3 regions of the Actinomadura sp. 1N219 genome follow, and region 1 is predicted to be linked to each of the others. Evidence: riboswitches for the same ligand, from Rfam matches in the RefSeq annotation. Region 1 holds a riboswitch; each other region holds the start of a gene.
The links. Region 1 has a riboswitch for thiamine pyrophosphate ahead of thiO (glycine oxidase ThiO). Riboswitches for the same ligand answer to the same signal wherever they lie in the genome.
Positions count from the first base shown of each region.

Region 2: linked by a shared signal. The riboswitch ahead of thiC (phosphomethylpyrimidine synthase ThiC) and the one ahead of thiO (glycine oxidase ThiO) in region 1 are both predicted to bind thiamine pyrophosphate.
Region 3: linked by a shared signal. The riboswitch ahead of ACH35V_RS16125 (purine-cytosine permease family protein) and the one ahead of thiO (glycine oxidase ThiO) in region 1 are both predicted to bind thiamine pyrophosphate.

Region 1 is NZ_JBIRAY010000002.1:79,519-82,783, reverse strand. It holds gene ACH35V_RS09160 (thiazole synthase) at 1-104, opposite strand, end outside; gene thiS (sulfur carrier protein ThiS) at 211-411, opposite strand; gene thiO (glycine oxidase ThiO) at 408-1,535, opposite strand; TPP riboswitch at 1,525-1,639, opposite strand; gene ACH35V_RS09145 (NAD(P)/FAD-dependent oxidoreductase) at 1,735-2,946, shown strand; gene ACH35V_RS09140 (DNA-binding protein) at 3,025-3,265, shown strand, end outside.
Region 2 is NZ_JBIRAY010000005.1:169,583-172,847, reverse strand. It holds gene thiC (phosphomethylpyrimidine synthase ThiC) at 1-1,318, opposite strand, end outside; TPP riboswitch at 1,314-1,427, opposite strand; gene ACH35V_RS18230 (hypothetical protein) at 1,502-2,593, opposite strand; gene ACH35V_RS18225 (Mth938-like domain-containing protein) at 2,659-3,024, opposite strand; gene ACH35V_RS18220 (sensor histidine kinase) at 3,111-3,265, shown strand, end outside.
Region 3 is NZ_JBIRAY010000004.1:282,888-286,152, reverse strand. It holds gene ACH35V_RS16140 (Fpg/Nei family DNA glycosylase) at 1-190, shown strand, start outside; gene ACH35V_RS16135 (SSI family serine proteinase inhibitor) at 272-733, opposite strand; gene ACH35V_RS16130 (rhodanese-like domain-containing protein) at 780-1,115, shown strand; TPP riboswitch at 1,277-1,386, shown strand; gene ACH35V_RS16125 (purine-cytosine permease family protein) at 1,381-2,730, shown strand; gene ACH35V_RS16120 (PAS domain S-box protein) at 2,808-3,265, shown strand, end outside.

The sequences.
Region 1 (3,265 bases):
GCGGTCAGCGCCTCGCGCAGGACGTGCATGCTCGGCGCGCCCCCGGTGCCCATGATCAGCCGGGAGCCCAGCTCCTCGCCCGCGATGACCAGTTCGTCCGCCATGTCAGCCTCCCTGGACGGTGTCATTGTGGGGGGACGACCCCCACACCCCCCGGCAGGGGGCTGACCGGCGTATTCCACTCCGCTGGCGCTCCGTTCCATACGCCGGTCAGCCTCCCTGGACGGCGGTCAGGACTTCGAGGCGGTCGGCGTCGCGCAGCGTCGTGGCCTCCCACGCCGAGCGCCGGACGACCTCGTCGTTCACCGCCGCCGCCACGCCGGACGCGGCCCCGGTCACGGACGCGACCGCCTCGGCCACGCTCGCGCCGTCCGGCAGCTCGCGCGGCTCACCGTTGACGATCACCTTCATGAGTGCACCTCGGGGGAGAAGCGGCCGGGCGAGAACGGCTCGGCGACGTCGGGGACGGGCCCGTCCAGCAGCATCGCGGACAGGATGTCGGCGCTGACCGGGGCGAGCAGGATGCCGTTGCGGAAGTGCCCGGTGCCGATCACGAGGCCGGGCAGCGCGGACGGGCCCATCACGGGCGCGTTGTCCGGCGACCCGGGACGCAGGCCCGCCGACACTTCGGCGAATTCCAGCTCGGTGACGCCGGGCAGCAGCTCGCGGGCGTCGCGCAGCAGCTCCCACAGGCCGCCCGCCGTGACGCGCGTGTCGAAGCCCAGCTCCTCCTGGGTGGCGCCGACGACGATCTCGCCGTCCAGGCGGGGCACCAGGTAGACCGACGAGCCCTTCACCATCCCGCGCGTGGACCGGCCGATGAACGGCGTCCGGGTGCGGAGCCTGATCACCTGCCCCTTGACGGGACGGACGGGTGGAACGGTCCCGGGCGGCACGCCGCCGAGATCGCCCGACCAGGGGCCCGCCGCCAGCAGGACGCGGTCGGCCCGGAGCGCCGTGCCGTCGTCCAGCCGCACCCCGACCGCGGTGTCGCGCTCGACGACGATCTCCGCGGCCCGGCGGCGGACGAGCCGGACGCCGAGCTTCTCACCTGCCGCGAGCAGCGCGGGGGCCAGGCGGCGCGGGTCGATCGAGCCGTCCTCGGGGGCGAGCAGGCCGCCGCGCACGCCCGGCGCGAGCATCGGCTCAAGGCGGCGGCACTCCCGTCCGGTCAGCGCCTCGACGGGGACGCCGAGGGTCTCCTGGAATCGGCGCAGGTCGTCCAGGTACTTCAGGTCGTCGGCGTCGAAGGCGACTTCGATGATCCCGTCCGTGCGGTAGCCGGTCTCAAGGCCGGTCAGCTCCTCCAGTTCGGCGACGAACGAGCCGTACCGGTCGCGGGACGCGAGGCCCAGCCGCAGCAGCGGCTCCTCGCCGTAGGTCAGCTCGCTGACCGGGGTGAGCATGCCCGCCGCGACCGCCGTCGCGCCGCTCGCGGGCGCGGGGTCGACCAGGGTGACGGCGGCGCCGCCCGCGGCGGCCCGCCAGGCGGTGGCGAGGCCGATGACCCCGCCCCCGACGATCACGATCTCCATGCGCGCTCCCTTCGCCGGCATGATCCGGATCAGGTCGTGGCGGTCGGCGGCCCGTTCCAGCCGCCCTCTCAGCCCGGTCGCACCGGACTCCCGCGCTTTGTGCTGTTTTACCCGCTCCCCACCTTACGACCCCCTGAGCTGTGGGCAACTGTCTGGACAGCCGTCCAACGTGGGAAGGCCGCCCGTTAGGGTGATTCTCATGGAGAGGGTGGTCGTCGTGGGCGGCGGGCTCGGCGGGTTGCGAGCCGCGGAGTCGCTGAGGGGCAGGGGGTACGAGGGCGCGCTGACCCTCGTCTCGGCGGAGCGGCATCCGCCCTATGACCGGCCGCCGCTGTCGAAGGCCGTCCTCGCGGGCGAATCCGACGACACGACCGTCGACGCCGACTGGGACGCGCTGCGCTGCGACCTGCTGCTCGGCGAGCGCGCCACCGGCCTCCGCCTGGACGCGCGCGGCGGCGTCATCGCGTCCACGGCGGGCGAGCTCGCGTTCGACGGGCTGGTCATCGCGACCGGGGCCGTCCCGATCACCCTGCCGGGGGACGGGCCCCAGCACGTCCTGCGCACCGTCGAGGACGCCCGCGACCTGCGGTCCCGGCTCACCGAAGGCGCCCGGATCGTGATCGTCGGGGCGGGCTGGATCGGCGCCGAGGTCGCGACGACCGCCGCGAAGAAGGGCTGCGAGGTGACCGTCGTCGAGGCCGCGGACACGCCGCTCGCCGGCGCGCTCGGCCCCGAGGTCGGCGCGCTCACCGCCCCCTGGTACGCGGAGGCGGGCGTCGAGCTGCGCACCGGCGTCAAGGTCGCCGAAGTGCGGGACGGCGGTCTCGTCCTCGCCGGAGGCGCCCGGATCGACGCGGACGAGGTCGTCGTCGGCATCGGCGTCCGGCCCGATCTGTCGTGGCTGGACGGCTCCGGGCTGCTGCTGGAGCGGGGCGTGGTCACCGACGGCTCGTTCCGCGCGTACGTGGGGGAGGAGGAGCCGGGCTCCGTCCGTCCGGACGTCGTCGCGGTCGGCGACTGCGCGGCCTGGTGGTCGGCGCGGTACGGGCGGCGCCTCCTCGTCGAGCACTGGGACACCGCCCTCAACGCCCCCGACGTCGCCGCCGCGTCGCTTCTCGGACAGGAGGCCGTGTACGACGCCGTCCCGTACTTCTGGTCCGAGCAATTCGGGCGGATGGTGCAGTACGCGGGGAACCACGCGGCGTCCGAGCGGATCGTCTGGCGCGGCGACCCGTCCGGCCGGAAGTGGACGGCCGCGTGGCTGACCGGCGACCGGCTCGACGCGGTCGTCGCCGTCGACCGGCCCCGCGATCTGGTGCAGGCGAGGCGCGTCATCGCGGCGGGCGAGCCCGTCGACGCCGGCGCGCTCGCCGACCCGGACGTGCCCGTCCGCCAGGCCGTTCGCGGATAGCGATCGCCGCCGGCACGTAACGGCTGTGCAGGGGGTTTGAGGGTTCCGATGGCGTGGTAGCAAGGGGGCGTGACGCAGATGCACGCAACCGTTGACAGCGCACTGGACCCCCGGACCGACGCCCTCGCGGGCGAGTGGCTCTCCCTCAAGGAGGCCGCCGGACGACTCGGGATCAAGCCCAACCGGATCAAGCAGCTCATCAGCGAGCACCGCCTCCTGGCCGTGCGCCGGGAGGGCGAGCCCATGGTGCCCGCCGCGTTCATCAAGGACGGTCAGGTCATCAAGGGCCTGCCCGGCACGCTGACGCTCTTGTCGGACG
Region 2 (3,265 bases), on a different contig from region 1:
GCTCCTTCGGCGTGACGTAGCAGAGCATCGCGGTGCCGTGCCAGCCGATCATCGCCGCGCCGATCGCCGAGGTGATGTGGTCGTAGCCGGGCGCGATGTCGGTGGTCAGCGGCCCGAGCGTGTAGAACGGCGCCCCGTCGCACCACTCCTGCTGCAGGTCGACGTTCTCCTTGATCTTGTGCATCGGGACGTGGCCCGGGCCCTCGTTCATCACCTGGTTGCCGTACTCCGCGGCGATCTTCGTCAGCTCGCCCTGGGTGCGCAGCTCGGCGAACTGCGCCTCGTCGTTGGCGTCGGCGATGGAGCCGGGCCGCAGGCCGTCCCCGAGCGACCACGTGACGTCGTACGCGGCGAAGATCTCGCACAGCTCCCTGAACCGCGTGTACAGGAAGTTCTCCTCGTGGTGCGCCAGGCACCACGCCGCCATGATCGACCCGCCGCGGGACACGATCCCGGTCTTGCGCCGCGCCGTCAGCGGCACGTACGACAGCAGCACCCCGGCGTGGACGGTCATGTAGTCCACGCCCTGCTCGGCCTGCTCGATCACCGTGTCGCGGAACACGTCGAAGGTCAGCTCCGCGGGGTCGCCGCCGACCTTCTCCACCGCCTGGTACAGCGGGACGGTCCCGACCGGCACCGGCGAGTTCCGCAGGATCCACTCGCGCGTGGTGTGGATGTCCCGGCCCGTCGACAGGTCCATGATCGTGTCGGCGCCCCAGCGGGTCGCCCACGTCATCTTCTCCACCTCGTCCTCGATGGACGACGCCACCGCCGAGTTCCCGATGTTCGCGTTCACCTTCACCAGGAAGTTCCGCCCGATGACCATCGGCTCGATCTCGGGGTGGTTGACGTTGGCGGGCAGCACGGCGCGGCCGGCGGCCAGCTCGTCCCGGACGAACTCCGGCGCCACGCCTTCGCGCAGCGCCGCGAACTCCATCTCTGGGGTGATCTCCCCGCGCCGCGCGTAGGCGCGCTGCGTCACCGCGCCGCCGGTCGCGCGGCGCGGCCGCCGCGGCAGGAAACCCTCCTGCAGAGGCGGCGGCTGCGGCGGCGCCTTGCGGCCGTCGTCCTCGGGGCGGACGGTCCGGCCCTCGTACGGGGCCGTGTCGCCGCGCCCGGCGATCCACGGCTCCCGCAGCGCGGGCAGCCCCCGGCGGACGTCGGTCTCCTGCGCCGGATCGGTGCACGGCCCGGACGTGTCGTACAGGACGACGGTGTCGCCGCTGGTCAGCGGCACCTCCCGCATCGGGACGCGGATGTCGGGGCGCGAGCCCCGCAGGTAGGTCTTGCGGGCGGCTGGAACCAAAGGTTCGGTCATGACGACTCGATCTCTCCCTACGCCGGCATTACCCGGTCAGGTTCATGCGGTCAGCGGCCGTCTCAGCCGCTATCTCAGCCCGGTTCGCCGGACCCCCGCGATCTGTCGTGCTCGACGCTAACCCGGCCCACCCCCGTTGCGGCAACCGCCGCCCATGGGATAAGGCCGCGCTGATGGAACGGGTCAGGCGGCCTGGCGCGCGAGCCGCACCACCATCGGCAGTGCCAGGGTGAGGGTGCGCAGCTGGTCAGGGGCGGATCGCGAGCGCTCCAGCCACATGCGGCTGTCGTCGGCGCCGCTCTTCGTCCTCAGCGACGCGGACTCGCGCCCGTCCACGCCGGTGACGACATGGCGGTCGCCGTGCCGCCGGGTGGTGCCGAGGAGCGTCCCCCCGGCCGAGTAGAAGGACGGCTCGCGCAGCCTCTCGATCGTGCCGACGTGCCGGCCGTCCGCGTCGAACACCCGCATGCGGCCGCCGCCCGTCAGCCGGGACGTCTTCTTGAACGCGAGCAGCCTGCCCGCGTGGGGATCGCGCAGGACGATCGTCCGGCGGCCCCGGTCGGGGTTGCGGCGGAAGCGGGCCGGGCCCGGCCCGCGCCTGGCGAGCCGTCCGCAGGCGACGGCGATGAGCGCGCCGCCGCCCTGGTCGCGGTAGCGGCCGGCGCCGTCCACCAGGAGGCGGTCGGCTCTGGCCAGCGCGTCCGCCCGCGGCTGCTCGACCTCCTCGCCCTCGTCGTCGAGGACGCGCCAGGACGCGCCGAGGTTCTCGGTCGCGGCGGCGCGCACGGCCGGGAGCCATCCGGAGGGGAGCGACCGGTCCCGGAGGAGCGCCGCCGCGTCGCCGTCCACCTTGACGATCGCGCCGGCGTCCGGGGCCGCCGCGGTGTCGAACCAGACCGTCAGGACGGGGTCGGCGACCGGCCACACGATGCCGACCGCGCGCACGGCGTCCGCCGGGATGACCGCCTGCTTCTTCGCGCGGCGCAGGACGAGCCCCTTCTCCCCGACGGTCACGACCAGCCGGTTCCGGAAGATCACGAAGGCCCAGACGATCGCGGCCAGCGCGACGAGCGCCCCGCCGCCGCCGTACACGGCGATGGCCCGGCGGGCCTCCCCGGCCCCCCACGCCGCGCTGCCGCCGGTGCGCGTGGACAGCGAGATGAGCAGGCCGATCGCCAGCGCGGCCAGGCACACCCGGAACGGCCACCGGTAGGCGCCCCGGCCGAGCGTGACCCGGAGGTCCGGCAGGGAGCGGGTCGGGGGAGGGACGGACACGGTCAGCCCTTCATGATGGAGTTCGCAGAACTATAGGGCGGGACGACCCCATTCATCCCGGCCGTTCAGCAGGTCGAGTGGAAGAGCCCGCCCACGCTCTCAGTCTCGGCCAGCCGGTTGTAAATCGCGACGGCCTCGGTCGTCTCCTCCACGTGCACCTCGACACCGGCGTCCCGCAGCACCTCCAGCGTGGACGGCATCGTCTTCAGGCGCAGCTCCATGCCCCTGCTGAGGACGACGACCGTGCAGCCGTGGTCGAGCAGTTCCCGCACGTCGCCCGGCTGGATCCCCGGGTCGTGCCGGGTGCCGTGCTCGGTCCAGTCCCATTCGCGGCCTCCGCCCGGATAGAGCTTGAAGTCCTTGCCGCCCTGAAGTCCTTCGACCTCCATGCGGCCCCAGGCGATATGGGTGATCCGAGGTGACTTCTCCATGCGCGGAGCGTACTGAAATCCGCGGTCGTCCTCCGGCGGCGCGGGGGCGGTGTGCGGTGTTCGGACGTTGTGGAGAAAATGGACGCGTGGTGACGGTGCCCAAGGGCGGTGCGACGGCGAGCGACGCCCTGTTCGCGACGCTGCTGGCGTGCGTCGCCGTCGCGGTCGCGGTGATGTGGCCCGGCGTCCGGGACCTGGACGCGGCCGGGACGCTCCTGCTGGTGGCCGCGCACGCGCCGCT
Region 3 (3,265 bases), on a different contig from region 1:
GGCCCAGGACCTCAAGGGCGAGAAGAAGACCGGCCTGCGCGTCCACGGCAAGACCGGCCAGAAATGCCCCGTCTGCGGCGACACGGTCCGCGAGGTGTCCTTCGCGGACTCGTCCCTCCAGTACTGCCCGACCTGCCAGACGGGCGGCAAGCCCCTCGCCGACCGCCGGATGTCCCGCCTCCTGAAGTGAAACAGGCCCCGCCCGGATGACCGGGCGGAGCCGATGGGTAGTCGTGGTTGTCTGGACGGAGCCGGAACGGGGATGGCTCGTTCAGCGGACCTTCGGCACGGGGCCGAAGAGCGGGCCGACCTGCTCCCAGCGGTGCAGCTGGCAGCCGTCGTCACGCGAGAACTCGGCGTTGATCTCCTTGCCCTGCCAGGTGCCCTTGACCGTGGCGAGCTCCGGCCCGCCGTAGATCATGGTGCACTGCTGTTCCTTGGGGACGGGTTTGAAGGGGTCCTTGGCCTTGGTGAGGGCCGCGCAGGCGTCGGCGACCTTGGGATGGTCGCCGCCCGGCGGTTCGCAGTTCAGGGTCCAGGTCTTGGCGGGGGCCTCCTTGGAGGCCTTGACGTTGATGGTGAGGGTGTCCGCCGGTGTGCCGGAGGGCTGCACGGACGTCGTGCCCGAAGGCTTGTCGGCGGGGGTCCCCTTGGCTTGTTCGTCGCCGCAGGCGGCCAGGGACAGCACCATGGCCAGCCCGGGCGACGCGAAAAGGAGCGTCCGATACCGCATGCGTGATTCGACGCAGGGGGGCTTCGCGCGGTTCCATGGGGGTGTGATGAATTTCGGGGACGACGTGCCGGCGGTGGGAGCCGCTGACGTACCGCAGGACGGCTACCTGCTGGACGTCCGGGAACAGGACGAGTGGGACGCGGGCCACGCCCCCGCTGCGGTCCACATCCCCATGGGCCAGCTGGGCGATCGTGCCGGCGAGGTACCCCGCGACCGGGAGGTCTACGTGATCTGCCGGTCCGGGGCGCGGTCCGCGCAGGTGACGGTGGCGCTCAACCAGGCGGGCTGGCTGGCCAGGAACGTCGACGGCGGGATGAAGGGCTGGGTCGAGGCGGGTCGTCCGATGGAGGGCGGCGGCGACGGGGCCCCCTACGTGGCCTGAAGCGGCCCGGCCATATGTGGCCGGGACGGGGCCGCGCATGATCGGTTGACTCCGGGGCGATCCGCGCCCTTTTAGTGATCTGTGTCCTTTTGGGGGAAGTCGGGCGGTTGTACGATCGGGCCCGACCGATGACCGCGGGAGCTCGGGCCGCGCCGGACCGGTACATACCGGACGGGTGCATGCCGGGCTGAGAGGGCGGCCTTAGAGGCGCCGCCGACCGCATGAACCTGTCCGGGTAATGCCGGCGTAGGGAGTGTGTTGTCCCGTGGCGTCCGAGGTTGATGCGCGCGCTGGTGCGGCGCGTGCGAACAGCGAGGCACCGTTCACGCTCGACGAGCCCGCGCCCAGGGTGCTCGGCTTCTGGGACCAGAGCGCCTTCTGGGCGAACCTCGGGGTCAGCCTGCTGGCCTTCTCCGGTGCCTACACCGTCCTGGCGCCGGGAGCCGACGGCCGGCCCACCCTGTCGATCATGGCGGGCATCGTGGCGATGGCCGTCGGAACGGCCCTGGGCGGGCTGATGCTGGGCCTCGCCGCGGTGCCGGGCGCGCGCACCGGCCAGCCCGCGATGGTGCTGCTCCGCGGCCTGTTCGGCGCGCGGCTGTCGTACGCGCCGACCGTGCTGAACGTCGCGCAGCTCATCGGCTGGGGAACGTTCGAGCTGATCGTCATCGCGGACGCGGCGCGCCATCTGTGGGACGGCGTGCCGCGCTGGGGCTACGTGGTCGCCGCCGGGGCCCTCACGACGGTCCTGACCATCTGGCCGCTCGGCTCCGTGCGGATCCTGCGCCGCTACGTCACGGTCGCGGTGGCGATCGCGCTGGTCTACTTCTACGTCCAGCTCCTCCGCGAGCCGCTGCCCGACCTGACGCAGGGGTCGTGGGGCGGCTTCTGGATCGGGGCGGACGCGGCGCTGGCGGTGTCGATCTCCTGGGTCCCGGTGGCCGCCGACTACACCCGGCATTCCCGGACGGAACGGGCCGCGTTCGGCGCCGCCGCCGTCGGCTACTCGGTCACGCAGATCGTCGCGTACGTGCTCGGCCTGCTGGCGCTGGCGCTCGTGGCGGGCGACTCGTCGAAGGTCTTCGACCCGTTCCTCAACGTCACGCTCGGCGTGGTGTTCTTCGCGGTGTTCGTGCTGCGCGAGGCGGACCAGTCGTTCGCCGACACCTACTCCACGGCCGTGTCGATCCAGAACCTCGTCCCGCGCGCCGACCGGCGCGTGCTGAGCGTCGCGCTCGGCGTGATCGTCACGGTGCTCGCGCTGGCGCTGGACATTGGCGACTACGCCGGATTCCTGTCACTGATCGGATCGGTGTTCGTGCCCATGCTCGGCGTCCTGGCCGCTGACTTCTTCCTCGGACGCCGCCGCCGTGGACGCGGCTGGGACGTGTCCCGGACGGCGCCGTCCCGCTGGGGCATGATCGCCGCCTGGGCGGCCGGGTTCGTCGTCTACCAGCTCATCAACCCCGGCACCGTCACCAGATGGGCGGGCTTCTGGCAGGACGTCCAGGACGTGCTGCGCTTCGGCCCGCAGAGCTGGATGAGCGCCTCGCTGCTGTCGTTCCTGGTCGCCGGGGCCGCCGCGCTCCTCATCGGCAGGCTTACTAAAAAGTAAGGTTCCTGTTCGTACGGGGTTTCAGCAGAAAGTTTCGGCGTAAGTTACCCGGCGCGGCGCCGGAGACCGGTGGCACGATGACAGGCGTGCATCACCACGTCCATGACCCGATCGCGCGGGCGGTCATCGAGAGCGCCGCCGACGCGATCGTGGCCGTGGACCAGCGGCACCGGGTCACCGTGTGGAACCCGGCCGCCGAGCGCATGTTCGGCTGGACGGCCGAGGAGATGGCCGGACGGGTGCCGCCGATCGTCCCGCACGAGCTGAAGGCCGAGCACAACGCCGTCCAGGAACGGCTCCTCACCCGCCGCGCCGGTGACGACGCCGCGGAAGGCGACGGGGACGGCGGGCAGATCTCGATCGCGACCCGCCGGTTCCACCGCAACGGCCGCCTCATCGACGTCCGGATCGACACGAGCCTGCTGAAGGACCCGTCCGGCACCCTGCTCGGCTGGGTCGGCGTGTACCACCCGGTCGGCGAGGACGAGATCGTCCAGCACCACATGACGGAGCGGGCCCGGCTCGTCCGCCGGCT